DNA from 3 places in the Psychrobacter sp. SC65A.3 genome. Region 2 is predicted to be linked to each of the others. Evidence: predicted binding sites of a transcription regulator. Region 2 holds the regulator's gene; each other region holds the start of a gene.
What was found. The regulator PhoB, encoded in region 2, activates phosphate uptake and scavenging genes when phosphate is short. The targets are predictions, from matches to a motif close to TGTCATNAANCTGTCATAA.
Positions count from the first base shown of each region.

Region 1: the regulator PhoB is predicted to act here: its motif matches at 4,533-4,551, upstream of OEG80_RS09160 (inorganic phosphate transporter).
Region 3: the regulator PhoB is predicted to act here: its motif matches at 9,878-9,896, upstream of OEG80_RS10475 (DNA translocase FtsK).

Region 1 is NZ_CP106752.1:2,174,907-2,186,118, reverse strand. It holds gene OEG80_RS09180 (ubiquinone biosynthesis accessory factor UbiJ) at 1-53, opposite strand, end outside; gene ubiE (bifunctional demethylmenaquinone methyltransferase/2-methoxy-6-polyprenyl-1,4-benzoquinol methylase UbiE) at 172-1,260, opposite strand; gene OEG80_RS09170 (FFLEELY motif protein) at 1,339-2,049, opposite strand; gene OEG80_RS09165 (ATPase) at 2,392-4,062, shown strand; gene OEG80_RS09160 (inorganic phosphate transporter) at 4,811-6,418, shown strand; gene OEG80_RS09155 (aminotransferase class I/II-fold pyridoxal phosphate-dependent enzyme) at 6,528-8,165, opposite strand; gene msrB (peptide-methionine (R)-S-oxide reductase MsrB) at 8,617-9,042, shown strand; gene OEG80_RS09145 (glutathione peroxidase) at 9,188-9,673, shown strand; tRNA gene OEG80_RS09140 (tRNA-Val) at 9,897-9,972, shown strand; tRNA gene OEG80_RS09135 (tRNA-Asp) at 10,038-10,114, shown strand; gene OEG80_RS09130 (siderophore-interacting protein) at 11,021-11,212, opposite strand, start outside.
Region 2 is NZ_CP106752.1:328,274-339,485, reverse strand. It holds gene OEG80_RS01470 (M23 family metallopeptidase) at 1-282, shown strand, start outside; gene phoR (phosphate regulon sensor histidine kinase PhoR) at 296-1,366, opposite strand; gene phoB (phosphate regulon transcriptional regulator PhoB) at 1,472-2,176, opposite strand; gene dtd (D-aminoacyl-tRNA deacylase) at 2,335-2,790, opposite strand; gene asd (archaetidylserine decarboxylase) at 2,977-3,810, shown strand; gene pstS (phosphate ABC transporter substrate-binding protein PstS) at 4,112-5,266, shown strand; gene pstC (phosphate ABC transporter permease subunit PstC) at 5,439-6,389, shown strand; gene pstA (phosphate ABC transporter permease PstA) at 6,473-7,387, shown strand; gene pstB (phosphate ABC transporter ATP-binding protein PstB) at 7,487-8,422, shown strand; gene phoU (phosphate signaling complex protein PhoU) at 8,638-9,369, shown strand; gene OEG80_RS01420 (HD domain-containing protein) at 9,474-10,103, opposite strand; gene OEG80_RS01415 (isochorismatase family protein) at 10,289-10,864, opposite strand; gene fadA (acetyl-CoA C-acyltransferase FadA) at 11,129-11,212, opposite strand, start outside.
Region 3 is NZ_CP106752.1:2,471,169-2,482,380, reverse strand. It holds gene OEG80_RS10535 (peptide chain release factor 3) at 1-1,083, shown strand, start outside; gene OEG80_RS10530 (RsiV family protein) at 1,273-2,127, shown strand; gene OEG80_RS10525 (FHA domain-containing protein) at 2,210-3,343, shown strand; tRNA gene OEG80_RS10520 (tRNA-Thr) at 3,835-3,910, shown strand; tRNA gene OEG80_RS10515 (tRNA-Tyr) at 3,978-4,061, shown strand; tRNA gene OEG80_RS10510 (tRNA-Gly) at 4,147-4,220, shown strand; tRNA gene OEG80_RS10505 (tRNA-Thr) at 4,338-4,412, shown strand; gene tuf (elongation factor Tu) at 4,896-6,086, shown strand; gene rimI (ribosomal protein S18-alanine N-acetyltransferase) at 6,249-6,725, shown strand; gene OEG80_RS10490 (MerR family transcriptional regulator) at 6,811-7,245, opposite strand; gene aat (leucyl/phenylalanyl-tRNA--protein transferase) at 7,398-8,222, opposite strand; gene trxB (thioredoxin-disulfide reductase) at 8,223-9,245, opposite strand; gene OEG80_RS10475 (DNA translocase FtsK) at 9,961-11,212, shown strand, end outside.

The sequences.
Region 1 (11,212 bases), 1.2 Mb from region 2:
ATAGCCATATTAATCAGCTTTTCAGCACCGGCCAAAAGTAGAACAGTCAGCATAAGGCTCTCGCATAGTCAGTTGAGCGCCTTAAAAGAGCGCATTATTTATAAATATAAGTTGCCATCATTTTACATAATGGCATTTTTATCGCTATGTATTGTAATTTAAAACTTAATCTTATGCTTTAAAGCCGCGATGTACCGCGACGATACCAGCTGTCAGATTATGATAATCACAATTTTCAAAGCCTGCTTGCTCCATCATCTGCTTTAGCGTCTGCTGATCAGGGTGCATACGAATCGATTCAGCTAAATATTTATAGCTTTCGGAATCGTTAGCAACCAGCTTACCCATCATCGGTAGCGCTGTGAATGAATATAAATCATAGGCTTTTGATAATGGCTCAAAAATAGGTTTTGAGAACTCTAGTATTAATAAGCGACCACCTGGCTTAAGCACACGGTACATCGATTTTAACGCAGCATCTTTATCTGTGACGTTACGTAGACCAAAGCTGATTGTCAGCAGATCAAAGCTATTATCATCAAATGGCGCTAGGGTTTCAGCGTTCGCCAAAACAAAATCGACATTATTACAGCCAGCATTAATCAAGCGCTCACGACCAACTTCTAGCATGGCCGCATTGATATCAGACAACACGACTTTACCGTTGCGACCGACTTCACGGCTAAAGACCTTGGCTAAATCACCCGTACCGCCAGCGATATCTAATACATGTTGACCAGCACGCACGCCAGATAAGCTGATGGCATAACGCTTCCACAAGCGATGAATACCAAATGACATTAAGTCATTCATGATGTCGTATTTTTTGGCGACAGAGGTAAATACGTCAGCCACACGCGCTTGTTTTTCTGCTTTATTAACGGTCTTATAGCCAAAATGGGTTTCTTCATGACCATCAGTATCAGACGTATGTGGATTATTGATATCGTCACGCTGGTTAAAAAGCGTTTGCTTAGGGGCTTGAGTATTTGTCTGTGCAGCGTCATTTACAGTGCTATTTTGGGCGTGGTTTTCAGTATTGGCATTTGGCATAGTGGTTTGTTGCCCTTGTGGCGTTCCTATGGGTAAATCTTCAACATGAGTAAAGTCATTATTAATAACGTTATTAACACTTGTAGCGGTATTTTGACGTGCTTTTACTTGAGCGGTAATATTTTGGTTATGAGTGATACTGTCTTGAACCAATTTATCTTGTATACGGCCATTAGTCGTCGTTTTATTATTTACATGATCAGTCATCGCGGTGTCCTATGATTTATTTTTATGCTTGTTTTTAGTCAGATAAAATACTAATAGTTGTTGAGACAATAGCGCTTATCATACACCAAACGCAGCGGGCTTACCGTCATTATCCATGGCATGGACTTCATCAATAACTTCAAGCTCGCGCGCGCAAAACGGTTCAATAAAGCTGCTCACACTTTTTAATGGTTTCATGGCTTTAAAGCCTGAATCGATAAAATCATAAAGCGGCTGAAAGTTATAGCGATATGCGGTGCCTTTAGCCATCGCAAAAGCTTTTTTGAGCATAAATGAATTTAAGTCTTTGTCAGTACGATAGCAAACGTCTTTTAAGTTATTAATCTGTACACGGCGTTCATCAGCTTCATCAACCGTACGGTAAGCGAGTAGCATATTTTCTTCATTCACTGCTAACTCTTGTTCGAGTAACCACTGCGCCAAATGCAAGTCGAGCTCAATAGCCAATATTGACGCTTGAATGCCCATACTTCCAGCTTCTAAAGATGACTCTTTGGCAAGACGCTCAAGTTTCTTGGCTTTCGGGAGAATGCGTCCTAATTGTTCTGCCAATACTTTAAATTCATCACCACCATACAGCTGCGTTAAAAAATAATCTGCCATTAGCTGGTTTTTTGGTTGCTCAAACAGCGTGCTATGCGTACGCTTGATACGGGCTTGTTGCCATGATTGCACTTCATTAAGCTTCTTATTCAATGCAGCGTCTTCATGATGTGGCAGCGCCCAAAAGCGGTCAAGGTGCTGTTGTAAGTTGGCTAAAGCAGACATGGCAAGTCATCCTATAAAAATAATAATAGTCATCAGATTGATAATAAAAGCTGGATAATAAGGGGGCTGGTTAGCGCTAAGTTTTCTACTTATAGGCAGCTATTAAACCATGCTCTCAAGATTTTGTTCACCTTAAAAGAAAATAAGACAGAATACAAATGCCAAACTGTTACATATAAAGATTGCACAGCGCTTTCAGGTAGTCAATTTATAAGACTTTATAACACAAATTACATAGCCACGTTATTTACTAAAAGAGCGCAGTGCTATGATAAAACAACTTAGCTATTTTAGACGATTATTTTAAACCAATTATTTGATAAGACTATAGCGAGCATAAACATGAGCAAAAAAAAGAATAAAACAGATAAGTCAGCAGAAGATGTGAGCGCGCCATTTAACGAGCAAGTCGTCGAGCAGCGTCTTATGCCCAATCCTTTGAGCAAATTTTCAATGGATGAAGATGCGCTGCGATTGGCATTGGTTACAGCCCAGTTCGCTCTGCGTGCGACGCGCCAGCCAGAATCACCGAGTACTGATAAAGCCATTGGGCTATTAGTATTAGTCAATGGTATGGAGCAGGCAGGTAAGGGGACAGCGGTAACGCAATTGCGCCAGTGGGTCGATCCGCGCCTGCTTAAGGTAGAAGCGACCATTGGTTATTGTCCTTTAGCACACCAACCGATTTGGCAGACGCATACCAAAGCCATGCCGCGCCACGGTGATGTGATGGTATATTTTGGCAACTGGTATGCAGATTTACTTTATAACGTGATGCGCATGGCAAGTGCAGAGAGCGAAAAGTCAGAAAAAAATAAGAAGAATAGGGATATTGAAGCGTTACCAATTGGTCAATGGCAAGACTATTTACGCCAGCAGCTAACGGAATTGCAAGCTTTTGAGCAAGACCTTGTGGCAAATCAAACGCAGCTACTAAAGTGCTGGTTTCATGTCGATATCGAGACTTTGCAGGCGAGGCTTAATGATGACGAGCCAGATCCGAAATTTCTATACCAAATTGATTGGCATGATATGACGATAGTGGCTAAGTTCAATGAAGTTGCTGCCGAATTATTACGCCAGCAAGGCGATTGGATTATCATCGATGGCGCAGATAAATCGCAAGCAGCCATACATTTTTGTCATGAAGTCTTACATGCGATGCAAAAAGCCTTAGTTAGCAGCCGAGGAGAAAACAGTGCAGAATCAGATCAAGCACAAGATTCAAAGGATACTCATAATAACCAAGTAGAGTATCAGTCAATAAAGTTTGAGCGAGTAAAAATACCTAAGGTACTTACTGATATCGAAGATTCAGATATTGATAAATCTGACTACAATGATGCATTGGCTAAGAAGCAGGCGCGCTTGGCAGAACTGTTACGTGCGCGTCAAGGTCAACATGTGGTATTTGCCTTTGAAGGTATGGATGCAGCAGGAAAGGGCGGCGCTATCAAAAGACTGGTGGCACCACTTGATCCACGTGAATATCAAATTTATAATATTGGCGCGCCCATGTTATATGAGCTACAGCATCCTTATTTGTGGCGTTTTTGGCAAAAGCTTCCGAACGAGCAGACAGACCGCATCAGCCGTGTTGGTATTTTTGATCGTACTTGGTATGGGCGTGTCTTGGTAGAGCGTATTGAAGGCTTTGCGAAGGATGATGAGTGGCAGCGCGCTTATGATGAAATCAATCGCTTTGAAGCTGCCTTGGCAGCATCAGGTACTTTGGTAATCAAGTACTGGCTGGCAATCGATAAAAAACAGCAGCTTAAGCGTTTTGAGGAACGTGAAGAAACTGCATACAAACAATTTAAATTGACCGACGACGATTGGCGTAACCGTGATAAATGGTCAGATTATGTACAATCGGCGGCTGATATGCTGGCACGTACGGATACTAAGAACGCCCCTTGGTGTGTGATCGCTAATAATGACAAGCGCCAAGCACGTTTAGAGGTGTTAGACCACGCTATCGAGCAGCTATCCGCGTTGCTTGCTGCCAGCTAAGTCATAATGTGCTACATAGATAAATTTTCTTAAAGTCTTGGAATGCGTAGCAAATGCTAAGCGGAAATTATTTATCTTATAGAGGTACTTTTAATCCTATTCTTAAGCAGCTACCTATTTATTTATAACTATTAATTTTCCACTGTTATCACTTGAATTGACTATGGCAATTCAAGTGTATGTTGGCTAAAAATAACCCGATAACGTCTGATCTAAAGTGTATATTTCTTAAATCTTATATTCACAGTTACAAATCTTGTAATATCATCATGCATTATGCGTCTATATTTAATATAATAGGCGCGTAATGAGCGTTGCTATCTATTAAAATAGCTTGGTCTTCTGTTTATTTGTCTTTAATATCAATGTATTATTCACAATAAATAGCTTGTATAGAAGAACGCTATTATCATAAAAACGTAAGCCGCAAGATGCTTTAATCAGACGATTTGGCAATACCACTTGCGGCTTTATGACATTTTACTTAGACGTTTTATCTTAGTTTCTGATTGTCGTTAAGCTCAATTGCTTATTTGCAAATGGCTATAACCGCTAAGATAAGATAATAAGGAGGGTGTCAAAGCGTTGAGGCAGCTGTCTCAACACAGTATTCTAAAATTGTATTTCAAATAACCACGTTGCGCGCATGTTATTGTATTTTTGGGTGGTAATAATCACATCATTAATAGCCGCGTAATGTCATCATTTGTCAATAATTTCAATCAGCTTACGCAGGACGTATCAACGTATGGGTATTAGCAGTAGCTCTACAGGACCAACAAAATCAGTCGGCTCTATGAAAATTAACCTACTTTTTGCCATTTTAATGATTGGAATGACCGCCTACTTTTTGTGGTGGGGTCTAGATTACACCATGCATCAGCAGACAACGCTATTTATTGTCGCCACTGCTTTTGGTGTTTTCATGGCATTCAATATCGGCGGTAATGACGTTGCCAATTCATTTGGCACCTCAGTCGGTGCAGGGACGTTAACGATTCCACAAGCCCTAGGTGTGGCAGCGATATTTGAAGTATCAGGGGCGGTACTTGCTGGTGGTGAAGTGACCGATACCGTTCGGAGCGGCATTGTCAATTTAGATGGGTTGTCAGTAACACCCAATCAGTTCATTTATGTCATGCTTTCAGCACTCATTGCTGCTGCATTTTGGCTGTTGTTTGCCACCAAAAAAGGTTTGCCGGTTTCGACCACACATGCGATTATTGGTGGCATAGTGGGTAGCTCTATTGTATTGGGTATCACCTTAGGTGGTACTGAAATGGCGTTATCAACAGTGAATTGGGACAAGATTGGCATGATTGCCATCTCTTGGATTATATCACCGCTATTAGGCGGCATTTTTTCTTATCTGTTATATGGACAGATTAAGAAAAACATCATTGAGTATAACGATAAAACAGAGGCGCATATTGCTACTCTGAAAGATAGTAAAAAGACGCTAAAACTGACGCATAAAGCGTATTTGGATGGTCTAACCGAATCTGAGCAGTTGGCTTATACGTCAGCGTTGTTACGTGATCAAGAAATATATAAAGATGATGATTGCGTCGTTGAAGATTTAGAGACGAATTATTACAAAGAACTTTATGAGATTGAAAACGAGCGCAGCAACCTCGATACCTTAAAAGCACTCAAGCAATGGGCGCCTATTATGGCGGCTGCAGGCGGCGCAGTCATGGCCTCTTTGGTCATCTTCAAAGGTCTGAAAAACGTCAATAATGGTATGACGACGTTGCAAGGCTTTTTAATCATGGGGATGATAGCAGCGCTAGTATGGCTTGCGACTTATATTTATACTAAGAGTATCCGCGGTAAGCACAAAGAGGATTTGACCAAAGCCACGTTTATTATGTTTAGCTGGATGCAAGTCTTTACTGCATCAGCATTTGCTTTTAGTCATGGCTCGAACGATATTGCTAATGCTGTTGGTCCATTTGCAGCGATTATGGATGTTATCCGTACCAATAGTATTTCAACAGAAGCAGCAGTACCACCTGCTGTGATGTTAACTTTTGGTGTAGCATTGATTGTCGGTCTTTGGTTCATCGGTAAAGAAGTGATTCAAACTGTCGGTACCAATTTGGCAAAAATGCATCCTGCTTCTGGTTTCTCAGCTGAATTGGCTGCGGCTGCGGTTGTGATGGGTGCATCGACGATGGGTATACCAGTATCGAGCACGCATATCTTGGTCGGTGCTGTACTTGGCATTGGTATCGTCAATAGAGACACTAACTGGGCACTGATGAAACCAATTGGTTTGGCATGGATTATTACCCTTCCTGCAGCAGCAAGTATGTCTGCAATCAGTTATATAGTGCTGATAAATATCTTTTAAAAGTTGAAATCAAAGTCATTTAATTTTTGATTAATACAAATAAAAAACGCTTATCGATATCATATCGGTAAGCGTTTTTTTATAGAAAAATATAGGTGTCATCTATATATTAGTCAATACCAAACTGCTTACGCTTCTTAGCAAAGAAGCGGTCTAAGCGATCCATAGCGTCTTCTAAGTCGTGTAAGTTGGGTAAAAACACCAAGCGGAAATGGTCATTTTTATCCCAGTTAAATCCTGTGCCTTGTACCATCAATACGTTTTCTTCTAACAATAAATCCATCATAAACTGCATGTCATCTTTGATAGGGTAAATCTCAGGATCCATCTTTGGAAAGCAGTAAAACGCGCCTTGTGGCATGGTACAAGAGATACCTTTAATCGCATTAAGACGGGTCACTGCCAACTCGCGCTGCTTGTACAAGCGCCCTTTTTTAGACGTTAGGTCCTTCATGCTTTGATAGCCACCCATCGCTGTCTGAATCGCATATTGTCCTTGAACGTTAGAACACAGACGCATAGATGCAAGCATATCTAAACCTTCGATAAAGTCAGCCGCATGTTCTTTACGACCTGAAACCATCATCCAACCAGCACGAAAGCCTGCGATACGATGTGATTTTGATAAACCATTATAGGACAACACCAGTACTTCATCGGTCAAAGTGCTCATCGGCGTATGTTCCATATCATCATAGAGAATACGGTCATAAATCTCATCCGCCATGATGATTAAGTCATGCTCTTTTGCGACCTCGACGATTTGCAGTAGTACTTCATCACTGTACAGCGCGCCTGTCGGATTATTGGGATTAATAACTACGATGCCTTTGGTTTTGCTGGTGATTTTAGATTTGATGTCTTCAATATCAGGATGCCAGTTATCTTCTTCATTACAGCGATAATGTACCGCTGTACCGCCTGCGAGATTGGCAGCTGCCGTCCACAGTGGGTAGTCTGGCATCGGAACCAGCACTTCATCGCCATCATTCATCAGCGCTTGCATGGTCATGACAATCAGCTCAGAGACGCCATTACCTAGATAGACATCACGAACATCAACTGCCGATAGCAGTCCCTTTGATTGGTAATATTGCAATACCGCTTTACGCGCTGAAAAAATCCCTTGCGAGTCTGAGTAGCCCGTCGCTTCCGGCAGATTCATCGCCACATCACGCAAAATCTCATGCGGTGCTTCTAAACCAAAAGGAGCAGGGTTGCCGATATTTAGCTTTAAGATACGCTTGCCTTCGGCTTCCATTTTATTGGCAGTTTGCAGCAGAGGACCGCGAATGTCGTAACAGACGTTTTGTAATTTATCGGATTTTTTTATTGAGTTCATAGAGTGACCACTCATCAGGTTATTTGGTGAATTTTTGCGGGGAGTAGAAGAGGTAGTTGTTGTTGGTGTATTTTGAATAGTGCTATGAGGTTGCTCGCCTGCATCGACAGCTTTATCATTATCAGACGATATACTGTCAGAATCGTCATCTGATTTGCTGTCACTTTCAAGCTCACCGCGCAACAAATACCCTTCGCTACAACCTAAGAGTCGCGCAAGGGTAGGTAGCTTAGATGAGACAATCCCATTGGTCCCACGCTCCCAATTAGAGATAGCACCGCGGCTGACTTTAGCGCCAGCAGCAGTCATCGCTTGTGCCAGCTGCTCTGCCGTCATGCCTTTGTCACGGCGCAGCTGTACCAGTCGTTCAGCCTGTGTGCTTTTAGTTTTGTCATCAGCCGTCATTATGTAAGCCTTTTTTATTTTATGAATCTGTCATTAATCAGGTAACGAAATTAACTCTCTTGGATAAGTATTAAGCTAATGCTTTAAAAGAGAAATACTTTTAATTAACTGTTAATGCAAGATATTATTGCATATCAAAATTAAATGCAAGTTATTTGTATATTGTAGATTTTCACTATGTAAGAAAATCTTGCATTGCAGAGATTTATAATGCATTGAGAGACTTCAGCTCAATAAGAAACGATCTAACTTGTGATTTTTCGATATCAAATTGCCTACAATATCTGGCACTACCATTCCATGCAGTGAGTATTCTTGTTATAAACATCTTGAATAATAAGACGCTCGCCAACAGATAAAGCCTATCGTTTTTATATAAAATAGCGATAAAGCCTCGATAAACCATTACTCACGATAGAGTAGACAATCAGTCATTCCATAAGGATACGTTATGCAAGACAATCAACTGAGCAAAGAAGAAATCAGCCAATTGACCGAGGCTGACTGGAAAGAGCGCTTAAGTGCTGAGGAGTATCATGTGCTGCGCGAGAAGGGCACAGAGCGACCATTTACGGGCATTTATAACGATATTAATGATAAGGGCATTTATCGCTGTAAAGGATGCGGTGCTAACTTGTTTGAATCAGACAATAAGTTTGATGCAGGGTGCGGTTGGCCAAGCTTTGATCAAGGTATCCATAATAGCGCCATCGATGAGCATGTCGATGATTCGCTAGGCATGCGCCGTACTGAAGTGACTTGCAGCAATTGCGGCGCGCATTTGGGCCATGTATTCCCTGACGGTCCAAGTGAGACCACTGGCATGCGCTATTGCATCAACTCGTTGTCTATCGATTTAGATAAGTCTGAAGAATAGTGACAGCGGCGTGTAAGCTAATGAGGTAGTAGTAAAAAGAGTAGGGAGTATTGATATCTCCCTACTTATTATTAATATCACTAAGCTTATTAACCACAATGTCTAATGCTTGATAGCAAACAAATAACTCATTTAAGGATGAATAATGACTACTATTTATGATTTTAGTGCTGAGCGTATCGACGGAACGACGCAAAATTTCTCTAAATATAAAGATCAAGTGTTGCTAATTGTTAATACCGCAAGCAAGTGTGGCTTTACGCCGCAGTTTGAGGGCTTAGAAGCACTGTTTCAGCAATATAAAGACCAAGGTTTAATGGTTATCGGTTTTCCCTGTAATCAATTCGGCAACCAAGATCCTGCTAATAATGATGAAATTGGCGCATTTTGCCAAAAGAACTATGGTGTCAGCTTTCCAATGATGGCAAAAGTCGACGTCAATGGCAGTGATGCTCATCCTGTGTTTGAATGGCTAAAAAATCAAAAAGGCGGGCTTCTCACAGACGGTATCAAATGGAATTTCACCAAGTTTTTAATTGATAGTAAAGGGCAGGTAATTGCTCGTTATGCACCAACGACCAAACCTGAAGCGCTCAAGGCTGATATAGAACAAGCGCTGGCGGCAAAGTAAGTACTAGAGTGAAAAAGATTAACTATTCTGCGAAATTATAAAATCAATTAAAACAGATGCTTATAAATTTAATCAAGAAAATAAGCAAAAATCTGTGATAAATATCAAAATAGTGTTTGACAGGCATGTGTAAATCTATATAATACACACCCACAGCAGCAGAGCTTAGTGACAAACTTAGAGCTCAGTTGATGTTGAATAAATTGCCTAGCAATTGTTCGAAGGGTGATTAGCTCAGTTGGTAGAGCGTCTGCCTTACACGCAGAATGTCGGCGGTTCGAATCCGTCATCACCCACCACTATTTAGTATAGCGTTACTCTTAAGTAGTAGGCTAAGTGGTTAAATAAACTAAGTACGACCTAAGCAGCGGTAGTTCAGTTGGTTAGAATACCGGCCTGTCACGCCGGGGGTCGCGGGTTCGAGTCCCGTCCGCTGCGCCATATTTAAAACGAATTTAAACTCTCGGGTTTAAGCAAGTTTCGCCTCAAGTATTCGTTTACTTGAGGTTTTTTTGTGTCTGTAATTCTCCTTAAAGCCTTTATCCGTAAGGGTTGGTTATTCTGTCTTTATTAACTCTTAAGAAGCAATCTACTCTTTAATAATATATTCTCTATAAGTCTGCGTGCATGTACTTTACCTTTTGAAAATCGGTGGCCAAGTGCTCGGTGACCAAACGGTGACCATTTTGTGACCAAGGTTGTTGAAAGTTGCTGACGGTAACTGATCCCCAATTTTTTATGCTTATCGATAAGTTCGGGAGCTTAAAGGATTAGCCTCAAACTAATTTTGAGATAAAGACTACAGTGTTGAATAGACGTTTTTTTAGGAGCTAGCAGCTATGCTTGCCCCTATCTGGTTCACGTTTGATATGAACTTATCATCAAATATATTCTGATTTTCTAAAGGTTGCCACGGCAGCACAATGACAAATGGCGCACCGTGTGGTTATACGTTGCTCGTGCTTAGCATGCCGCGTAAATGACTGACTAGATCTTCTATTGAGCGCTAGTCCTAATCCTGTTGGATTACTTTCACTATCATCGCCGGTACAACGTTCAGCTCCCAGTTTTGACAATATCACCTGAGTAAAGCACACCATGCAAGGAAGGTTGTTAAGACTATATTATGTATACCTCTGGCAACCTTTTGCACCAATATCAGAATTGAGTTGCTAATAATATTTAGAGGCTAAATTGATATTTACATTACCGTATTAATAAAATAATCGACGTCTAAGAGATTATAATCTAGCCTACGAATGAGTTGATGACAACGTCAGAAGCTTAATATTAATAGCCCTCAAGTCATTGTTAACACAACTCGGATTTTTGAAGGTGGATAGAATATTATTCTAGGTTTTGCGCATCTTCCTGCTTCTCAATTTTATGCTCATCCTCTGTACGCTCTACTTTCCAGTAGCTAGATATATATAAATGCGTTTTAGCTATGGACCGGTTGAATTTAAAATAGTCACGCAGTACACTCATACTATGGAATTCACAAGCAGCCCAAACAGCAGGTTGCCCTTCAAGCCAAGT
Region 2 (11,212 bases):
ACGCCGATACAAGCGACGACCCAAGGTATCATCAGCAAGGTAGGCGAAAATGCGTTAGGCGGTCGCGTCGTTATGATAGTGGGACCAGGCGGCGCAGGACACTATTATGCGCATTTGGAAGACTATGCTGACATTTCTCCCAATGACTGGGTAAATGCCGGTGATACCATTGGTTACGTGGGTGATAGCGGCAATGCTAAAGGCACACCGCCGCATGTTCATTATGGAATTTATATTAATAGTAGTGCGGTAAACCCTTATCCACTTTTGCAAAAGGATTAAAGTGTATCAAGCATTAATTCATTGCGGCAGATCGTACATGGTTATTTGGAAACACGGCACTAAATGTCGAGCCAATGCCTTCTACTGACTCAATTTGCAAGCTCGCTTCGTGCTGATATAAGACATGTTTTACAATCGCCAGTCCAAGCCCCGTCCCACCTGTTGCTCGGCTGCGCCCGCTGTCAACGCGATAAAAACGCTCAGTTAAACGGGCAAGATGCTTTGGTGCGATACCGATACCATTATCTTCAACAGCAAATCGGCAGCCCTCAGCAGTCTTAGTCCAACTAATAGAGATATTGCCACCTTTTGGTGTGTATTTAATCGCGTTAATCACTAGATTGGACAGTGCGCTATTTAGGTACATCTCTGAGCCATATAGTCCGTCATAGGTATCAATATGCAAGTGAATCGTATGCTTATATTCTTGATTATACGCCTGTGCATCATCATAGACATGAGTGAGCAGCTTGGTCATATCGATTTCATTAAACGCATGGGTTTCTTCGATTTCGATACGAGACAGTAGCAATAAGTCATTGACCACCCTATTCATGCGTGCCGTTTGCTGAGTCATCAGCTCAAAACCGCGACGCCAATTCGCAGGCATATCTGGCTGATCAGAGAAATTCTCCAGATATCCCATCAAGACCGTCAATGGTGTACGTAGCTCATGCGAGACATTGGCCACAAAGTCGCGGCGCATCGCTTCTAAATGCTGCAAGCGGGTCACATCATAAATGATCAGTAGTTTTTCATCGCCAAATGGCGTCAGCTCACACTTTAGATAGCGGTTTGGGTCTTGCCAAGAGACGATATGCACACTCTCATCGGCATCGGCATCAGTATTAAGCGTCGTTGCCTCCTGATAATACTTAATAAATTCAGGCACTTGAATGAAGTCAAAAATACGCCTGCCTTTATCTGAGGATTGCAACAATAATAAATCCTGTGCCGCTTGGTTCCACCATTCAAGTCCATCATCGTCATTGAGCAAAATTACAGCATCACGTAATGCTCGTAAAGCACTTCTGATTTTTTTAAGTTGATTTGTGGCACCTTGCTCATTATCTTGGATAGGCATTTTTATTTATCCATTATTTTTTATAATTTTTCTACTATTGGCCGTTCTCGATAAAAGGCGACACTATTAAAAGGTGACACTATACAATATTCATATTGCTAGCGATTAACCTTTTTCGATACGGCTAGAAAATCTATAACCTGTACCGCGTACCGTTTGTATCAATGTATCACAATCATGTGGACGTAGTAATGTGCGCAAACGCTTTACGTGAACATCAATGGTTCTATCTTCGATGTAGACGTTACCGCCCCATACTTGATCGAGCAGCTGGGCACGAGTATAAGCGCGCTCAGGATGGCTCATAAAAAACGCCAATAAGCGATATTCTGTCGGACCCATATCGATAATATCATCACCCACCATAAAGCGTTGGCTTTTGGCATCTAAAGTTAGCCTGCCTATATTGATAGGTTTGTCGCCGCTTAGCGCGTTACTACGTCGCAATACCGCTTTGATTCTTGAGATAAGCTCACGGGTCGAGAAAGGCTTTGTCATATAATCATCAGCGCCTGCGTCAAGACCATGCACTTTACTGTCTTCTTCACTTTTGGCGGTCAACATAATAACCGGTATCTCGGCGAGCAGCGTATCGCTTTTTAGCATACGGCAAAAATCGATACCACTTTTATCACCGGGTAACATCCAGTCCAATAAAATCAGCGCTGGACGATGATCGACCACTTGTTGGTGCGCCTCTGACACATCCGCTGCCTGCAAACTATCAAAGCCCGCCATCTCTAGGGTCATGACGACCATTTCACGAATGGCATCTTCATCTTCAACAATCAAAATTTGCTCTTTAGACATAATGTATTCTTAATATATTCTTAATGTTAGAGGACAAAATAGCGTTTATAAAAGCAGTAACAAACGCAGATAAGCGTTTCTTCATTAAAGGGCTTAATTATGACAGCTTAATGACATTTACTCTTAAATTTATAATACTTAGTAGCCATGCTAATGACTTAATGCACTTCTAATAAAAAGTTTAATGGTCCATCATTGACACTCAACACTTGCATATCAGCGCCAAACTGACCCGTTGCAACCGTTAAATACTGCGTCTTTGCATAATCAACCAATTGTGCAAATAAAGCTTGAGCCATATCAGGTGCCATTGCGCTACCAAAGTCAGGGCGGCGACCTTTATCCGTCTTTGCCATCAGAGTAAATTGTGAGATCAATAATAGCCCACCACCGACTTGCTGGACATTTTTATCGAGTTTGCCGTATTTGGCTGGATCATCATCATTGTCAAAAATACGATAGGTGAGGATTTTATCAATCATCCGCTGCGCACTTTGTAGATTATCATCGTGTCCCAAGCCGATATAGGCCAGCACACCTTGCTCAATAGCACCAACCTCCTGCCCATCAACGCTGACGCTGGCATATTTGACTCGCTGAATAAGAGATCTCATTGCTTACTTCCTTTAACGATTATGGTCATACAGTCTGCTGCGGACCATGATAAAATACAATTATCTGTGTATGTACTTATGATTATGTTTATAAATAAATCTAGCTATAAAACTGCCTATCTATGATTTTTTATTACAACTTCTTATTTTAATAACTATTTTTAATCCCTAATTTGGTCATCTATTATGAATGTATTTACTACCTTACAGCAATTTGTCCCGCAGCAAAAAATCAGTAAAGTCGCTGGGCGCTTAGCTGCCAGCCGCCACCCTTGGGTTAAGCGTACGTTTATCCGCAGTTTTGCCAAAGCTTATAATGTTAGCTTAGATGAATATGAGCGTCAAAGCCTAAACGCTTATGAGAGCTTTAATGATTTCTTTACTCGTGAGCTCCAAGACAATGCCCGTATTATCGATGCCAGTATCAATGGTATTGTTAGTCCTGCGGATGGCATGATTTCGCAGCTTGGGCAGATTCATGACCATAAGCTACTGCAAGCAAAAGGTCGTGACTATGATATCGGTCAGCTCTTGGCTGATAGCGCAGATGGTGACTATTTTGCTGACGGCAGTTTTGCCACGGTTTATCTTGCCCCAAGCAACTATCACCGTGTGCATATGCCATTTGACGGTATATTAACCAAGACCCGCTATGTACCTGGTACACTATTTTCGGTCAATAACACCACGGCTGCTAATGTGCCGGATTTGTTTGCTCGTAACGAGCGCCTTGTCTGTCTGTTTGATACCGCCTATGGTAAAGCGGCAGTAGTGATGGTCGGTGCGATGATTGTCGCTGGGATTGAGACAGTAGCGACGGGTAAAATTAGCCGTACCGATGATATTCAAGAAGCAGACCATGATATGAGCTTTAAAAAAGGTGACGAGCTTGGTCGTTTTTATTTAGGTTCAACCGCAATTGTAGTACTGCCAAAAGCAGCAAAAACGGATTGGCAAGATACCATGCAGCATGGCTCAATCGTTCAAATGGGGCAACTGTTGGGTAGCGCTAAAACCTAATACCATTTATCTAAGTAAAAAACTTGTGTAATAAGTAATATTGAAAAAAAATGAGCATAGACAGTAATCAGAATACTGCCTATGCTTTTTTTGTGCCCACTCCTTTCTTATGTTTTTTTAACACTGTCTTTTTTCAGTCGTTTTTTGTGATAGTAAGGCTTTATGTCATCAAACTGTCATATTTATTTGGCACAATCTCCTTATTAACCGCAGAGCATCATTTCAGCAAACCCCAGAAAACCATTGTCATTGTTATTTATAAATGCTTGATACTCAAAATTGATTAATTTTAGGAGAAATAATGCGTTATTCATTCATGGCAGTAGCAATCGCTAGCACTTTGACATTAGCCGCTTGTAACCAAACGACTAGCAACAACGAGAGCGATAAAACCGACGAAGCAGCCACAACAGCACCATCAAACACTGCTGTGAGTAGCGACGCTAGTGCTAGCTCAGCTGAAAGTGCATCGATGAGTATTACCGGTGCTGGTGCTTCTTTTCCACAGCCTATCTATGCTAAGTGGTCAGATGCCTACAATAAAGCCACAGGTGGTCAAGTGAACTATCAGTCTATTGGCTCATCAGGTGGTATCAAACAAATCGTTGCTAAGACCGTAGATTTTGGGGCATCTGATGCGCCGATGACACCAGAAGAGTTAAACGAAGCCGGCTTGATACAGTTCCCAAGCGTCATCGGTGGCGTGGTACCTATTGTTAATATCGATGGTATTGAGCCCGGTCAGTTAAAGCTCGATGGCAAAATGCTTGCTGATATTTATCTGGGTAAAATCAGTAAATGGAACGACCCTGCAATCGCGGCTATGAATCCTGAACTTAAATTACCAGACGCTGCCATTACCACGGTGTTTCGCTCAGATGGCTCTGGTACAACCTTTAATTTCACTGATTATCTAGCCAAAGTGTCAAGCGATTGGAATGACAGTGTAGGCGTCGATAAGACCGTCAAATGGCCAACGTCGGCTACTGGTGCGGGTGGTAAAGGTAATGAAGGTGTGTCGAGCTATGTCACGCGTATGAAAAACTCTATCGGCTATGTTGAATATGCTTACGCTAAGCAAAACGGTATGGCACACGTTGCCCTGAAAAATGCTGCGGGCAATGTCGTACAACCTTCTGCCAAAACCTTTGCAGCAGCAGGTGACATCGATTGGTCACAGCAAGAAGGCTTTTATAAAGTCATTACCAACTCTGAAACAGCACAAGCTTGGCCAATCGCCGCGGCCACTTTTATCTTAGTACATAAGCAGCCACAAGATGCCAAACAAGTCGCTGGTGTATTGAAGTTCTTTGACTGGGCTTATGCGCAAGGTGATGACGACGCTATGGCGCTTGATTACGTACCGTTCTCTGATACTGCAGTCGCCTTATTCAAAGCAAAATGGAGTGAGGTCAAAGGCAGCGACGGTCAACCTGTCTATAAGCCTGCACAGTAACCTGTTTATCCTAGTGATTGCATAATCACTGTCGAGCCAACCTCTCAAACCACTATTCTCCGGTAGGGGTTTGAGAGGTTTTATCACAGAAAATTTAAAGATTTTTTTAAGTTTGTTGTGATAAAACCTCTTTTACTATTTTGACTTGATTCTATTCAACGCTGAGACACTTATGAATGATTTAAGGTCCCAACTGGCTAAACAAAAACGTTACGATGCTATCTTTGTCAATGCGACTAAAGCATTTGCAATCTTGGTGCTATTGTCACTTGGTGGCATCCTGCTCTCATTAATCGTGGGCGCTTGGCCCAGTATCACTGAATTTGGACTGGGATTTTATACCAGCAATAACTGGGATACAGTGAACGATCAATATGGGGCACTTGCACCTATTTACGGTACGATTGTCACCTCCCTTATTGCAATCGCTATTGCTGTGCCAGTGAGCTTTGGTATTGCTATCTTTTTGACCGAACTGTGCCCTAACTTCTTAAAAAAGCCATTGGGCATCGCCATTGAGCTGTTGGCAGGTATTCCTTCTATTATCTATGGCATGTGGGGTTTGTTTGTCTTTGCGCCGTATTTTAGCGAACACATTCAGCCATGGTTGATTGAAAACATCGGTCCTCTGCCTATTATCGGGCAAGTATTCACTGGTGCACCGATGGGGCTTGGTATGTTTACCGCCTCCTTGGTACTAGCAATTATGATTATTCCTTTTATTGCCGCCACCATGCGGGATGTTTTTTCTGTGGTACCTGATTTATTAAAAGAATCTGCGTATGGCATGGGTGCGACGACGTGGGAAGTGATGTTCAAAATCATCTTACCTTATACTAAAGCTGGCGTGGTCGGTGGTGTGATTTTAGGGCTTGGACGCGCATTGGGCGAGACGATGGCTGTGACTTTCTTAATCGGTAATGCCTTTAATATCAGCCCAAGTCTGTTTACCTCTGGGGTAACGATTACCTCTGCACTCGCCAATGAATTTGCCGAAGCATCAAGTGAATTGCATTTGGCATCCCTATTACATTTGGGTTTAATCCTATTTGTTATTACCTTTATTGTCTTGTCCATCTCTAAGCTAATGCTTATGCGTATCGACCAAAAAGCCGGTCACTAAGTAGCGCCAATATCTTGTTATAAAGCAAGCATGTTAATCAACCACTTAACCCAATCCTTCGACCAACAAAGGACAAACGCCTAATGACTTTAGCGACTGTCACGACTGATAACGACCAAACCAGCCAGCCGACTTCACGCTTTGAAGAACGCTACAACAAGCGTTTATATCATAAGCGTCGCCTGATCAATAGATTGGGGCTTGGTTTTGCCATCTCAGCCATCGCTTTTGGTTTGTTCTGGCTGACATGGATTTTGCTGACGCTTTTTGTTGAGGGTTTTCAAGGGTTAATCGAGATGCCGGTATTTATGGCAGATACACCACCGCCTATGGGCGACGGCGGTTTACGTAATGCTATTATTGGTTCATTGATGATCGCCTTGTTAGGTCTCGCTATTGGTACGCCGGTTGGAATGATGGCGGGCATCTATTTAGCGGAGTTCTCACAAGGCAGCTTGTTGGGTAAAGTTACTCGCTTTTTAAACGATATCTTGCTGTCAGCGCCCTCTATCGTGATTGGTCTTTTTGTTTATGCATTGATGGTGAAAGGTCAAAGCTTCTCCGGCTGGGCTGGTGCAGTTGCGCTTGCTTTGATTGTGATTCCAATTGTCGTGCGCACCACTGAGAATATGCTCAATCTGGTACCAAATACTTTACGTGAAGCGGCGTATGCACTCGGTACGCCAAAGTGGAAGCTGATCAGCACGGTCACGCTTAAAGCGGCTAAAGCAGGTCTGACTACAGGGGTGCTATTGGCATTTGCCCGTATCACTGGCGAGACCGCGCCGTTACTATTTACTGCGTTAAACAATCAGTATTTCAGCACCGATATGAGCCAACCGATGGCAAACTTACCGAACACTATTTATCAGTTTGCGATGAGCCCTTATGACAACTGGCATGCATTGGCATGGGCGGCAGCATTACTGATTACCATGACAGTACTGATAGTCAATATTCTCGCGCGCTTTATTGGCGGTAAAGATCATACAAGATAGCTGATTTAAGAATTGACTAAGCAGCCAATTTATAGCGCACGTTTAGCACTTATGTTCAGCACCTATATTGACAACATTCTAAAATAATTGGATATGATGATGACAGACTTACTAGAAAGAAAAGCGGTTAAGCAAGAGAATAAGCAAAACGTCAGCCAACGTGGTTTATTTGGTCAATCATTTTCCAATATAGATCAAGGAAGTCAGAAGCATCAAGGGCAGCAGCCTGACAGTGCCTTTTTGACTCAGCAAACAGTAGCAGATATCCCTCAGCATATGCCGCCTGCCAAGATAAGTATTCGAGATCTCAATTTCTATTATGGTGACTTTCAAGCGCTAAAAAATATTAATATTGATATTCCAGACAAAAAAGTGACTGCCTTTATCGGGCCTTCAGGTTGCGGTAAATCCACACTATTACGTACGTTTAATCGTATGTATGATCTATATCCCGGTATGCGTGCAGAAGGTAATATCAACCTCGATGGCAAAAATATCTTGGGCAAAGACATCGATGTGAACTTGCTACGCGCACAAGTCGGCATGGTCTTTCAAAAACCGACGCCATTTCCAATGTCCATCTATGACAACGTGGCATTTGGCGTACGCCTCTACGAGAAGCTAAGCAAAGCTGAGATGGATAATCGTGTCGAATGGGCACTCAAAAAGGCGGCTTTATGGCTTGAGGTAAAAGACAAACTTCGTGCATCAGGATTGTCGTTATCCGGTGGTCAACAACAACGTCTTTGTATCGCTCGCGGTGTGGCGACAAAACCTGAAGTATTGCTCCTAGATGAGCCAACCTCAGCGCTCGACCCTATCTCGACAGGCGCGATTGAAGAGCTCATTACCGATTTAAAAAACGACTATACGATTGCTATCGTTACCCACAATATGCAGCAAGCGGCACGCGTCTCTGACTATACCGCTTATATGTATCTGGGCGATATGGTAGAGATGGGTGAGACGGATCAGATATTTACCAACCCCGCTCAAAAGGCGACTGAAGACTATATTACTGGTCGCTATGGTTAAAACAGTTTGTATAAATATAGTCAGTCTTAAATACAATAAGTACAAATATTATAACGCGCTACTAGGATAAATTTTTCTTGCTTGCTGTGCCTACGCAGACAGAGGCGGCGCAAAACTTATCCCAGTAGCACTGTGTTTGATTTGTAGTGGATTGACTATAGATGTATTTTTTATGCTTATATCCTATTTAAATCTACAAGAATAAGGAAGCCGCCATGCTTATAACGCAAAAACATTTATCAAAGGGTTTTGATAATGACTTACATGATGTGATTGAGCTGTTTATGCAAATGGGTTACATGGCAGCAGAGCAAGTCATGGTTGCAACCCGCGCTTTGATAGCTGCAGATGAAGCGACCGCGAAAAAAGTGATTGCAGACGACCAGCTGATTAATCAGCTAGATATTAAAATCGATGAGCAAATCATTTTGTTAGTCACCAAGCGCCAACCCGCAGCAAATGACTTGCGTTTAGTGATGGCGGTTAGCAAAGGTATTGTTGACTTTGAACGTGTGGGTGATGAAGCCGAAAAAATCGCTCGTATGGCCTGCAAATTAATTAAAGACGGCGCTTCTCCAAGAGGATATTCAGAGGTTCAGCATTTATCCAATAAGGTGCACGTGATGCTACTTGATGCGATTGACGCCTTCTCGCATATGAATCCTCAGCAGGCATTTTCGGTATTGCAAAGTGATGTGGCGGTCAATGAAGAGTATCAATCTGCCACTCGAGCCTTGCTGACCTATATTATGGAAGACAGCCGCCACGTGTCCAGAGTGATGAATATACTTTGGGTATTGCGCGCCCTAGAACGTGTGGGCGATCATGCTAAAAACATTGCTGAGCTGGTTATTTTTTGCACCAGCGGCAAAGATGTGCGGCATACAAATTTTATGCAAGTAGAAAAAATCGTCCAGCAAACCACAGATGCTGGTAGTAATAAATAACATTTTAAATAGCATTTTCTTTATCGCACACGATGGTCCGTTTAAAACATAGTCCGTTCAAAATAAAAAAGACACGCTTTTAGTAATGCGATACTGCTATAAATTTAACCATCAATCAACCAGCCCTGCACGGTGGCAAATTCAATCTGCCGTGCCTGCCACTCATAAATACTCGGAAAGCTGTCTTTAATAAAGGCATGCGCGCCAGCTACTTGCGAGCGCGTAACATTACCCTCAAGCCACGTTTTTCCGTTGGTATTTAAATTAAGCAAAAATGGCAACAAGCGATCAACCACTTTCAGCAGCTGGGTTTCTTTGCTGCTGCCAGTTTCCTGCTCTTCCCAAATCTCATTTAAGTCTTTAATGCCATTACCACGTTCAGCTTGTAAGCGCGCAATGCCAGCGCGTTCTTCAAGATGCGCATCAGTGCGTGTATCGGCATATAAAAAAGTATCACCGGCATCAATCTCGCCTAAGTCATGTACTAGCGCCAGCTTTAGTAACTTTTCATGATTGACATCAAGTTCAAACAATTCAGCGATTGACCAACATGCCATAGCGAGATGCCAAGAATGTTCGGCAGAGTTTTCTAGACGAGTCGTACCCGTCACGTAACTGCGGCGATTTACCCGTTTAAGCGCATCAAGCTCTAACAGATAATGAGTGACATGATCTATATCAATGTTTGAGGCAAGCGTTGGGTTAGTGAATGACATGGAATTAGCTGATGACATAATTTTTCTCTTAATTTTTCTACTAAGGTATAGCGCTTCATTCTACCTTTACGTATAAGCAATTATTATACATTTTATAAACGCTATAAAAGAAGACGCTAACCTATCGTTAATTAGCGTTACCATAAAAATAAAATAGCGCTTATGTTAGTAAGCGCTATTTTATTTTAAATCGAGTAAAAAGACTATTTAATCAAGTTACTAATGGTTTTAAACGCAGGGTCTTTGCTACTACGGCAAAGCTCAAACAGAATGGTTTCAACCGTGGTAATCACCCCACCAGCACGGCGAATACGGCGAATTGCTTGCTTTTTATCATACGGAAAACGCGAACCGACGGCATCACCAATAATAACCGGCTGCATACCATTATCTAGCAAATCAAGTGCGGTTTGTAGCACGCAGACATGTGCTTCTACACCGAATAATAAAATGATGCTTCGATTCTGCTGTGCAAGATGATTCCATGAATCGTCATTGTCGCAGGCACTAAAGGTGACTTTTTCAAAACCTTTAGCATTATCGCCTTCTAATAACTCACAAATTTCAGGCAATGTCTCGCCTAAGCCCTTTTTATATTGCTCATTAAGCATAATGGGAACGTCAAGCGCTTGCAGACCTTTAATCAAAGTCGTTATTTTTTTGAGAATATTTTCATGATCATAGATATGCGGAGTCAGACGTTCTTGGACGTCGATTATCATCGCTTGGGTATTTTCACGGTCAATACGGTAGGTACGATCAGTAATCATGGTGGACATAGTACACTCCTTGTACGGCTAAAGCTGATGGCTCTAAACTGATTTAGAATGAATATCAGACTTAAAATTATAATAATTAATTACTCTCTTATTTAGTCACAGTTTAGCGAATGCGTCAATGGAGATAAGCGATAGTAACAACTTATGACCTTTTTATTCTAAGTAAACCACTATGATTCATAAATACAAAAACCCCCAGTTATGATAACTAGGGGTTCAGATTAGAGCGCTTAACTATTTTAAAATTATTGCAATACTATAGGCTTAAACACGCTCAATAATAGTGGCGATACCTTGACCAAGACCGATGCACATCGTTGCTAGACCGATTTCAGTATCTGATTGCTC
Region 3 (11,212 bases), 900 kb from region 2:
ACTTGGCCTATCGGTATGGGACAGGATTTTGTTGGTGTCTATCATTTAACCGAAAACAAAACCTATTTTTATGAGAAAGGTCATGGCGGTGATATGACGGTCGCTGAGACGCGCGAAGGCTATGATTATCCTGATATCCGTGAGCGCTTGGGCGCTTTGATGTTCGCCTCATTTGAAGAGTCATTAGAATTGGTACAAATGGCGCTAGAAGATTTCGATGTTGACGAGTTTTTAGCCGGTGAGATGACACCCGTATTGTTCGGTACAGCGCTAGGTAACTTTGGCGTCAATATGGTACTTGATACTTTAATCAAATATGCGCCGCCACCAAAAGCGCATCCGACCAATGAACGTGAAGTAGCTGCGACTGAGACAACGTTTAGTGGTTTTGTCTTTAAGATTCAGGCAAACATGGATCCGCGTCATCGTGATCGCATTGCATTTTTACGTGTCTGCTCAGGTAAGTACGAAAAAGGTATGAAATTAAAGCATGTACGCTTGGGTAAAGACGTACGTATTGCTGATGCTTTGACCTTTTTAGCAGGTGACCGCGAAGCGTTAGAAGAAGCCTATCCGGGTGATATTATTGGTTTACACAATCATGGCACCATCTCTATCGGCGATAGTTTCACTGAAGGTGAAGAGCTCAACTTTACCGGTATCCCGCATTTCGCCCCTGAGCTATTCCGCCGTGTTATTCTAAAAGATCCGCTTAAATCAAAAGCCCTGCAAAAAGGTTTACAGCAGTTGAGTGAAGAGGGAGCAACACAGGTCTTTATGCCGCAGATTAATAATGATTTAATCTTGGGTGCGGTTGGTGTACTACAGTTCGAAGTGGTTGCCCATCGTCTCAAAGAAGAGTACAAAGTACAATGTATCTTTGAGCCAGTATCGATTGCGACGGTACGCTGGATACATTGCGATGACGAAGTAGCGTTAGCCAAGTTTAAGCGCAAAGCCCATGACCAACTATCGCTAGATGGTGGTGGTCATCTGACTTATCTTGCGCCATCACGGGTGAACTTGCAGCTGATGCAAGATCGCTATCCAGAAGTGACGTTTAGCAATACGCGTGAGCACTAAAATCCATTATTCCACTTTGCTTAATCTTAAAAGACACGTTATCGTGTCTTTTTTATTAGCTTACCAAACAGCGTATTATTGATTTTAATCCCTATGATTGTAGAAAAAACACGAACAGTGTTCCTACAATATAGGACAAAGGTTACGGTAGAATATCAGTAAATCTTATAGATATATTAAAGAGGCTATATGAAAACTGCTAATCAACGTCCTATTATTGAGTCACAATCAGTCCAGCAAGCTTCTACGGATGCGGGTAGGCTGCGTTTATTGTCAATAGTAAGTAGTGCGTTGCTGTTTGGCACGTTAAGCTTCTCAGCATATGCCGGTAGCCTTTTTAGTAGCACAGAGTACCTCGATTATCAGTTACCCAAAAAACTACAAGAAACCTGTGCGGCGCGTGATAACTGTCCGGAGATTGAAGTTAAATATCTTAAAACGAATCACAAGTGGCTAAATGATATCACCAATCAGCGTATCAATACGCTGGTTGTAAATAGTAAACCCTCCGAATCTGCGCCTATCACTACCAAAGCCACTCCAGCTGCTGTCAAAAGCGCGCTTGATAGTTTTGCTGCCTCGCAATTGAATGAGCTACCGAGTGACAGTGCATTTGCCTACAGCCTAACGGTGACACCTGAGTATGTGGGTCATATTAATGATTTTGAGACGTTCGAGATAAGCTCATATGTCTTTACTGGCGGCGCACATGGAATGCCGTATAGCGAATATTTGGTATTTGATCAAAAGACGAAAAAACAAATTAAACTGGCTGATATGCTGCAAAGCGGTAAAAAGCCACAGTTTAAGGCGCTTGCCTATAATGCTTATAAAGACTGGGTGAAAACGGTCGATAAAGATGTGAAAAACTACGAAAAAAATTGGCCATTTACCTTAAGTGATAACGTCACATTGACGGATAAAGGGATTGATATTCGTTATCAGCATTATGCTATCGCTCCCTATGCCTATGGTATGCCAGTGCTTAGCATTCCTTATAATAAGCTTAGCGGTATCATACAACCGCGCTTTATCCCTAAATAATATAGCTATAAACGTCAGAGACAATAGGATGGATCAGCTAATGACCATCATGAATATTTAATAATAAATAAGGAGTCATCGCATGACAAACGATATCGATAATATGAATGCCGCAACGACCAATACATGGCAGTTGAATGCCTTGACAGAGGCACTTGGCGATCTGACATTAACGGTCACTGACAGCCTCTCTGTGGGCCGTGGTAGTGATAATGGTCTGGTACTAGGTAGCAAGCAAATTTCACGCAATCATGCACAATTGAGTGTCTTAAACGGTCAGCTATACGTAAAAGATCTAGAGTCGTCAAACGGCACTTTTATTAATGATGAGCGTATTGCTGCCAATGAATCGAAGCAGTTAGCAGCAGAGGATACGCTTGGGTTTGCAAGCTTTATTTTTCAGGTAAGTGCGCCAGTGTCTGCTACCGTTATTCATGAGCAAGCAGTTGCAGATAAACCAACGTTAATGTTGAGTCCTGATACTGAAATAGCACCTATCGTTGAAGCAGAGCCAGTGGTTAAAGAAACGATAATCGAAGAGATATTACCTGTCGAAAATTCTTTAGAAGCAATGCCTATTGCTGCTGTGCAAGCAGAGCCGATTGTTAGCGCTGCTCAAACAGATGAGCCAGTGATTAAAGAAACAGGCATCACTGATATCTTAGCCGCCGCAGATAAAGCTGAACCTGTATTGAGCGAAGTAGAATATAGTCCTACTGAAACTTCAAGTGTCCCTAGCGTGGCTGCTGAGCCCGAAGTAATAGAGTCTACCCCAACCGAAACTACATCAATGCCTTCTGCTCATCAAGAATCACTTGTAGAGCAGCCCGTCTTATCTGATGAGCCTTTGCTACATAAAGACGCTGTATCCGAAACCCTTTCAGAAACGTCTCCTGTAAGTGAGGCGCCAGTCATTGAAGCAGCTATTGAGCCAGAGCATGACAAAACCACTAAGACGGCCTTGCAAGAAGAAGCAGATCCAGATGTACTGCGTGCTAAACAGGCAGCCACTTCACAGTTTTCGGGCACAGCCAATCTAGGTCAATCTCGCGATTTGGGTACTACAGGCAATAATGCGATGGATCAAGCACTGGATAACCCTGCCACTACTGGAGCAGTTGAAAAGAAACCGAGTGGTAGTTGGTTTATATGGGTGTTTGTCGCAATTATTATTATTGGCTTAGCACTATGGTTGTTTAATACAGGCATGGTATAGCCAATTTTTAACAAGAGAGCTATCTTTGTTTATTTAAATAATAAATTGGTCAACTGGTAAAAGTTGTAGTTGATTGGCTTTAAGATATTTTTGCTTTAAGAGATTAGTGCTATGTTAGGATAAATTTTGCATCGCTTTAAATAGTAATTTTATAGCGAACAAGTTTTGTCTTAGCATCGTAGGAATCACAAGTTTTAACGGTATCTTTTCAAAATTCTGCCGCTGATAAGTATTAGCGCTTGGCAGGTTTACATAATTATTGAAGGTTTCTAGCAATGAATAACCAATCCACAGAAGTTAAGTGACTAGGTTTTTTGGCTAAAAGATAGACCGTTGAAGTAAGAGCAGTAAAAGTAGCTATTTTCAAAAAATAAAAACCCTTTTATAATCAGTTGTTTGAGATTTTTTATTAAAATAAAGTCAAAAATACTAAAAAAGGGCTTGCGCATCTCAAAATATTTGATAGAATAGCCACCACTTTGAGAGAACAAGCCGACTTAGCTCAGTTGGTAGAGCAACTGACTTGTAATCAGTAGGTCGCCAGTTCGATCCCGGCAGTCGGCACCATCTCTCTCAAAGTAGCTTTTTATGAATATGTCTTAAACTAAAGCCATTTTTGTTTAAAGCAACCTAAGGTGGGATTGGGGAGCGGTCAAACCCAACAGACTGTAAATCTGTCGCGAAAGCTTCGAAGGTTCGAATCCTTCTCCCACCACCATATTTTTCTAAGTTCGTCTTAGCGCCAAGCATACTCTATATCAATCCATGATTCTTTATCAGAGTCAACCCAGATAAGAGTAAATGCGGGTGTGGTATAATGGTAACACCTTAGCCTTCCAAGCTAATGACGCGGGTTCGATTCCCGCCACCCGCTCCATATATGTACCATTGCACAAATCATCAATACTCATCACGACAGTCAGTTATTATTGCTGTATCGTGATATTTTTTTTAGTGCAACTTAGTGGTTGGCTACTGTAGTTGTTAAAAACATGCTCATATAGCTCAGCGGTAGAGCACTCCCTTGGTAAGGGAGAGGTCTTGAGTTCAATTCTCAATATGAGCTCCATTTATTGTTCCATTATTTATATTCGCTTTGCTAGTGCTTGTCCATAGCTCAGTATTGGTATCAAAATTATAAAATATCGAAAATTATACATACAGTGTGGCAGAGAATAATTCAAAGGTGACACTGAGGTGTTGCCTTTTTGCGCTGTCAGTTTATTAGTAGGTGTTATCTTTACCTAATAAATGAGCTGTATAAAGAATTAAATGAATAAGAGTTAGATAAAGTAGTGCAATAGCAGTACTGTATATTAACTTGTCATGTTCAACAGATTGAAAAGCACGTATAATGCCCCTATTTATACGCTTAACAGCTAAAATATCGAATATAAAGATAGTATAGCGTTATAGCTAGTATTTTAATAAATATTGGTTTAATAGAAAAAACACAGTGTCAACGGTTTGATGGTCATACATCATAAGCCGTCAAACAGTTATTTACCGATCTTTGATTGATAAATATTCACCAAAAAAAGAGGAAATACCCATGGCAAAGGCCAAGTTTGAACGTCTAAAACCACATGTTAACGTCGGTACCATCGGACACGTTGACCACGGTAAAACCACCCTTACCGCTGCAATCGCAACCGTAGCTGCAATCACCTCTGGTGGCGAAGCCAAAGACTACGCGTCTATTGACTCAGCACCAGAAGAAAAAGCACGTGGCATCACCATCAACACCTCACACGTAGAATATGACACCCCATCACGTCATTACGCTCACGTTGATTGCCCAGGTCACGCCGATTATGTTAAAAACATGATCACTGGTGCGGCTCAGATGGATGGCGCAATCCTAGTTGTATCAGCAACTGACGGCCCTATGCCACAAACCCGTGAGCACATCCTGCTTTCACGTCAGGTTGGCGTACCGTACATCGTTGTATTCATGAACAAATGTGACGTTGTTGATGACGAAGAATTGCTTGAACTCGTAGAAATGGAAGTTCGTGAATTATTAAGCGACTATGACTTCCCAGGTGATGACACCCCAATCATCCATGGTTCTGCAACTGAAGCCCTAAAAGGCTCACAAGAAAAATATGGTCAACCAGCCGTTGTAGAACTATTAAACGTTCTTGACACCTACATCCCAGAGCCAGAGCGTGACATCGACAAAGCATTCCTAATGCCAATCGAAGACGTATTCTCAATCTCAGGTCGTGGTACTGTTGTAACTGGCCGTGTTGAATCTGGTATCGTACGCGTTGGCGACGAAATCGAAATCGTCGGTATCCGTGACACTCAAAAAACTACCTGTACTGGTGTAGAGATGTTCCGTAAACTGCTTGACGAAGGTCGTGCAGGCGAAAACTGTGGCGTACTATTACGTGGTACTAAGCGTGAAGACGTACAACGTGGCCAAGTACTAGCTAAGCCAGGTTCAATCACGCCTCACACCAAGTTTGACGCTGAAGTATATGTATTGTCAAAAGAAGAGGGTGGTCGTCACACACCATTCCTAAACGGCTATCGTCCACAGTTCTATTTCCGTACCACTGACGTAACTGGCGCAATCCAATTACAAGACGGTACTGAAATGGTTATGCCTGGTGATAACGTTGAGATGGGCGTAGAGCTTATCCACCCAATCGCTATGGACAAAGGTCTTCGCTTTGCAATTCGTGAAGGCGGCCGTACTGTAGGCGCTGGTGTTGTTGCTAACGTATTGAACTAATACTTAATGCTGTCAGAGTAATCTGATCTTCGTTAATCATTAGTCAAAAGCCATCCTCGAAAGAGGGTGGCTTTTTTTGGGTATGGTTTGCTAATAGAATGACAGTGTCGACAATCAACGATAATATAACTGATATTAAAGCCAGCAAATAAAGAGGCACTGATGTTCGATATAAAGATGCTATTAGATGAACCAGATAAGCGTAAAGAAATGGTCGAAGCAGTTGCTACTATTGAAGTCATGGTTCAGCTACAAGACCCTTGGACATCTCAAGCAATAGGTGACCTGCTCGAACAGGATAGTATCAGTCTGATGGTTGTTACTGATAATTCTGCAAACGAATTGATTGGCTACTGCTTATACCAATTATTGTTTGAGCAAGCAGAGATTTTACGCATTGGCACTCATCCTGATTATCAGCGACAAGGTATAGCATCACGAGTTTTTATTAGACTAGATGAGGCGTTAGAGGCCAATCAAGTAGAGAGTCTTTTATTAGAAGTGCGAGCAGACAATACTGCTGCGATCGCGTTATATGAGCAGCAAGGATTTACTGTGATTCATACACGTAAAAGCTACTATCAAGCAGCGCATCAACCGGCAGTCGACGCGCTAATCATGCAGCGTATTTATAATTAATCTTAAAAAATATTAGCAGCTTTTATTATTTGAGATTTAAAACAATAACAAATAATAAATGCAGTGTGGTATCGAGGTTTCCTTATCAGGATAAAGGCAGTGTCTTTTTACACACATCAATGTCGAGTTTATAATCACTATCAGCCTTCATATGCTCAAGAATATCAATGCGTTCGGTCAACATTTCTATCATCAAACTGATGGTCGTTTGTTGTTTTCTGATTTGAATCAGTTTTTGCTGGGTAATGTTCAGCTGTAAGTCAATATCGAGCTGCCCATCGTAATAATCATTGAGGCTGTCTTTGATTTCAGTCAGAGTAAAGCCAATTGCTTGCGCGCTTTTAATTAATTCGATACGTTCAACACATTCTGGATGAAACTCAGTATATAGCCGCGAACCTGCCTGACGCTTACGAGACTTCAGCAGCCCCAATTGATCATAGTGACGAACTGTATCTTTGGTGGTGTTGGCTTTGGTTGCCAGCTTACCTATTAATAAAAAAGAGGTATCAGGTGCCATAATGTACTCATGATCGTGATAAGTAAGTTACTGATTTATGAAAACATTGCCGATTAAACGTAACAGTAATAATCATACGTGCTCAATCGAGTCGCGCTATTTTAACTATCGATTAGCCAGATCAACTTTAGATTTTAAAATAAAGTAATAAACTAGAGGTTTAATTGCCAAGGTTGCAAACTCCCTAGCAGCGATACCGCCAGAGGATTATGCGAATTTTTGTGCCAATTATCTGAACTATTAGATATTAATATATCTAGTTGAGTCAAAAACTCAGGACGTGACAAGGTGATAGCACCTAAACTCGTGAGATGATCGTTAGGGAGTTGACAGTCGACAAGATTAACATTGCTTTGCTCACATAAGCGCATCAAGCCCCAAAATGCTAGCTTTGATGCATTAGAAGCGATATGGAACATCGATTCACCAAAATAAATACCGCCTATTTTTAAGCCATATAAACCGCCAACGAGCGTGCCTTTATCATCCCAAACTTCAATACTATGCGCAAAGCCTTGAGCATGTAGCTCAGTATAGGCTTCAATCATCTCATCATGAATCCAAGTATGTTCGCCTTCAGGCTGACTTTCATTAAGATCGTTATTAACGCCATTACTACGCGGTAAACTACAAGCGTGTATGACTTCATCAAAAGCTTGATTCAGTGTCAACTGCCAACGACTACGGTTTGCTAGCTTACGTAGCGATTTACTGGGCTGATAGTCTGTCGGCTGCATCACACATCTGGGTTCAGGGCACCACCAAGCAATTGGCTCATCGTCATTAAACCAAGGAAATAGACCCTGTGCGTAAGCAGAAATCAGCGTCTCAGGAGCTAAATCTCCCCCGATAGCCACAATACCCATACCTTCAGGATCTACTATCGCTGGCTCTGGAAAGTCATAACGCCCAAGACTTTTGATATGTTGAACAAAAGCCTTAGGCGTTGTATGACCATCGTTAACAAAATCGCTCATTTACGCTTCTTTGTCAGCTGTCAACGTTGAAGCATAAGTATGATCTTGAGCGACCGTTTCGCCTATTGCATCTAGGTACTTTTCAGCATCAAGTGCTGCCATACAGCCCGTACCAGCAGAGGTGATCGCTTGACGATAGACGTGATCTGCGACGTCACCTGCGGCAAAGACACCTTCGATACTGGTTTGGGTAGCGTTACCATTGAGACCGCTGTTGACGATCAGATAACCGTCTTTCATCTCTAGCTGACCTTTAAATAAGTCAGTATTCGGCTTATGACCAATGGCAACAAACATACCAAACACGTCCAGTTGCTTGGTGCTGCCATCAATCATAGATTCAATGACCACGCCATTAACGCCCATATCATCACCAACCACTTCTTTTACGCTGTGGTTCCACTCGATTTTGACATTACCATTTTTGGCTTTTTCAAATAGTTTATCTTGTAGGATTTTTTCTGAGCGTAAGCTATCACGGCGATGGACTAAAGTGACTTCAGCGGCGATATTTGATAAATACAGCGCTTCTTCAACGGCCGTGTTACCACCACCGATAACTGCCACTTTTTGGTCTTTATAAAAGAAGCCATCACAAGTTGCACAAGCAGAAACGCCAAGACCACGGAATTTGGTTTCTGACTCTAGACCTAGATACTGTGCTGATGCGCCGGTTGAGATAATAAGAGCATCACAGGTGTAATTGCCGTTATTACCAGTCAGCTCAAAAGGACGCACATTTAAATTCACAGCATTGACATGATCATAAACCAGTTCAGTACCAAAGCGTTCGGCATGGGCTTTCATACGCTCCATCAATGCAGGACCAGTCAAATCATGTGCATCACCCGGCCAGTTATCAACTTCGGTCGTCGTCGTGAGCTGTCCGCCGACTTCCATACCGGTGACCATAACAGGCTTTAGGTTGGCGCGTGCTGCATACACAGCGGCAGAATAACCAGCAGGACCTGAACCTAAAATAATGAGTTTTTCGTGGCGTGGAGCAGTATTGTCAGTTGCCATAAGATTTCCTTGCTAGAGCAATAAAAGTGAAAGGGTTCAACGTTAAAATAATAAGTAGATATTATAAAAGATAAGCGTAAAAATGACGACGTATCTGGTTATTATGGTTGCTATGTGATAATAACATAAGGGCTAAGAGCAAAAAGTGCAAGTTTGCTAAAACAAATATGGGTATCATTAGAACTAAAGTATCTGAAGCTTGAAGTTTTAGTACCAAAAATGAGCCCATATTCAAATATAGTCAGTGAAAAGTGATATATAAACATCACGTACTGCTGGTATTAATTTGTCTTGCTTCCTGTGCCTACGCAGACAGAGGCTATAAAAAATTTATACCAGCAGTAACGTAGAGCTTTAATATATTTTGGTTAGATGCTAATGCAAAAAGAACAGGCATCATTTTTCACTAGCTGCATTTTTGGCTAAATCACTACTGGATTGATTTTCTTATGCGCTTTATTGATAACACGGTCGCCATGGCAGCTATGTATTTGTTATTATAAGAAGTTGTATGCCGCGCACAAAACAAAAACAGCAATGCGGTCAATATTTTGCCGTAGTATTTTAGATAAAGTTTTTGTGTTATTACGCCACATCAGTCGTAACCTATTACAGCAGTTTCTATCAAGAATTTATGTCAGCATGATTAAGCTTAATCATGGTTTGACGACTATTGAGTATTCATGACGAGTATTAACAACAAGGCAGATCTTACGTGATATCAGCACCAATTATTGATTACTTAAAAAAGGGCATATTTACCCTACTGGGATTACTCCTCGCGGTTTATTTGTTTGTTATTTTGATGACTTATACCGGTAATGATCCTAGCTGGTCGCACATCAGTAGTGATATGACGACCATTAATAATATGGGCGGCGAGATGGGCGCATGGCTCTCAGATTTGCTGTATAGCTTCTTTGGTTTTGGTGCATGGTGGTTACTGGCGTTTCTGGTTTATGAGTCAGTACTGATTTGGTGGGATAATAAACCGACGTTTTGGTTATTACGCTTGGTTGCTTACGTGTTTTTAATATTGAGCAGTAGTGCATTATTTGCCCAACTGATCGCATTGGTACAGCAGGTAGCAGATCCAATATCATCAGGGCTCAAAGGAGTTGCGGGCGGTATTATTGGTCTTGAGCTACAAGCGAGGCTAGCACAGCTATTATCGCAGTGGGGGAGTGTGACGTTTTTGGCAGTGTTTGTCGCTATTACGACCACCTTTGCCTTTAATATTCATTGGATGAGTATTTACGAAAAAATTAAAACTTTGTCTTGGTTTGGGTCAGGTGTCAAAAACCTTGATAGCAGCCTTGATGCTAGTCAAATAACACAAGAAGACAATGCTAATAGTGCTGCCGATAAACAAGGTCGTGATATAGCAATAAGTGATACTAATACTCCAGAATATGAGCAATTGCCTCTTGAGTTGCAAGTGGATGAACAGGCTAAAAATAAACAGCAAGACAATAGAAGTGGTCGTTTTAATAGCGCATTGACAGACTTTTTATCGTCTTCAGGATTGGGTGCCAGTGTAAAAGCTTCTATGGCAGCCGCTGCGCAAGTCGCCAGTGAAAGTACCAAACGAGAAGAGCAGTTGCAAACTGCAGCCGCCACAACGATTAGCAATAGCGCTTTTAATCTGAATAAAACATCAGTACCTGCTACCAATGCTACGCCAATGCCTATTAGAAAGGTTGAGCCAAGCTTTGCATGGAACGATGCAAATACTGTCGCTGATTTATTAGCAAACCAGATAGAAAATGAGCAAGATACGATACCTTACGATGTCGTAAATGTTCCCTATTCAGAGGCACCAGCTGCTGCTTCTGTTGACAGCTTAAATACTGACATTTCTTCTGCTAGCCCTGTTCTTAATATCACTCAAGAGGATACTCAACAAGTAACTCAGCAACAAGCAACACATTCGTTAGATGATTTTGCTGCAACCCTTCCGACAGATC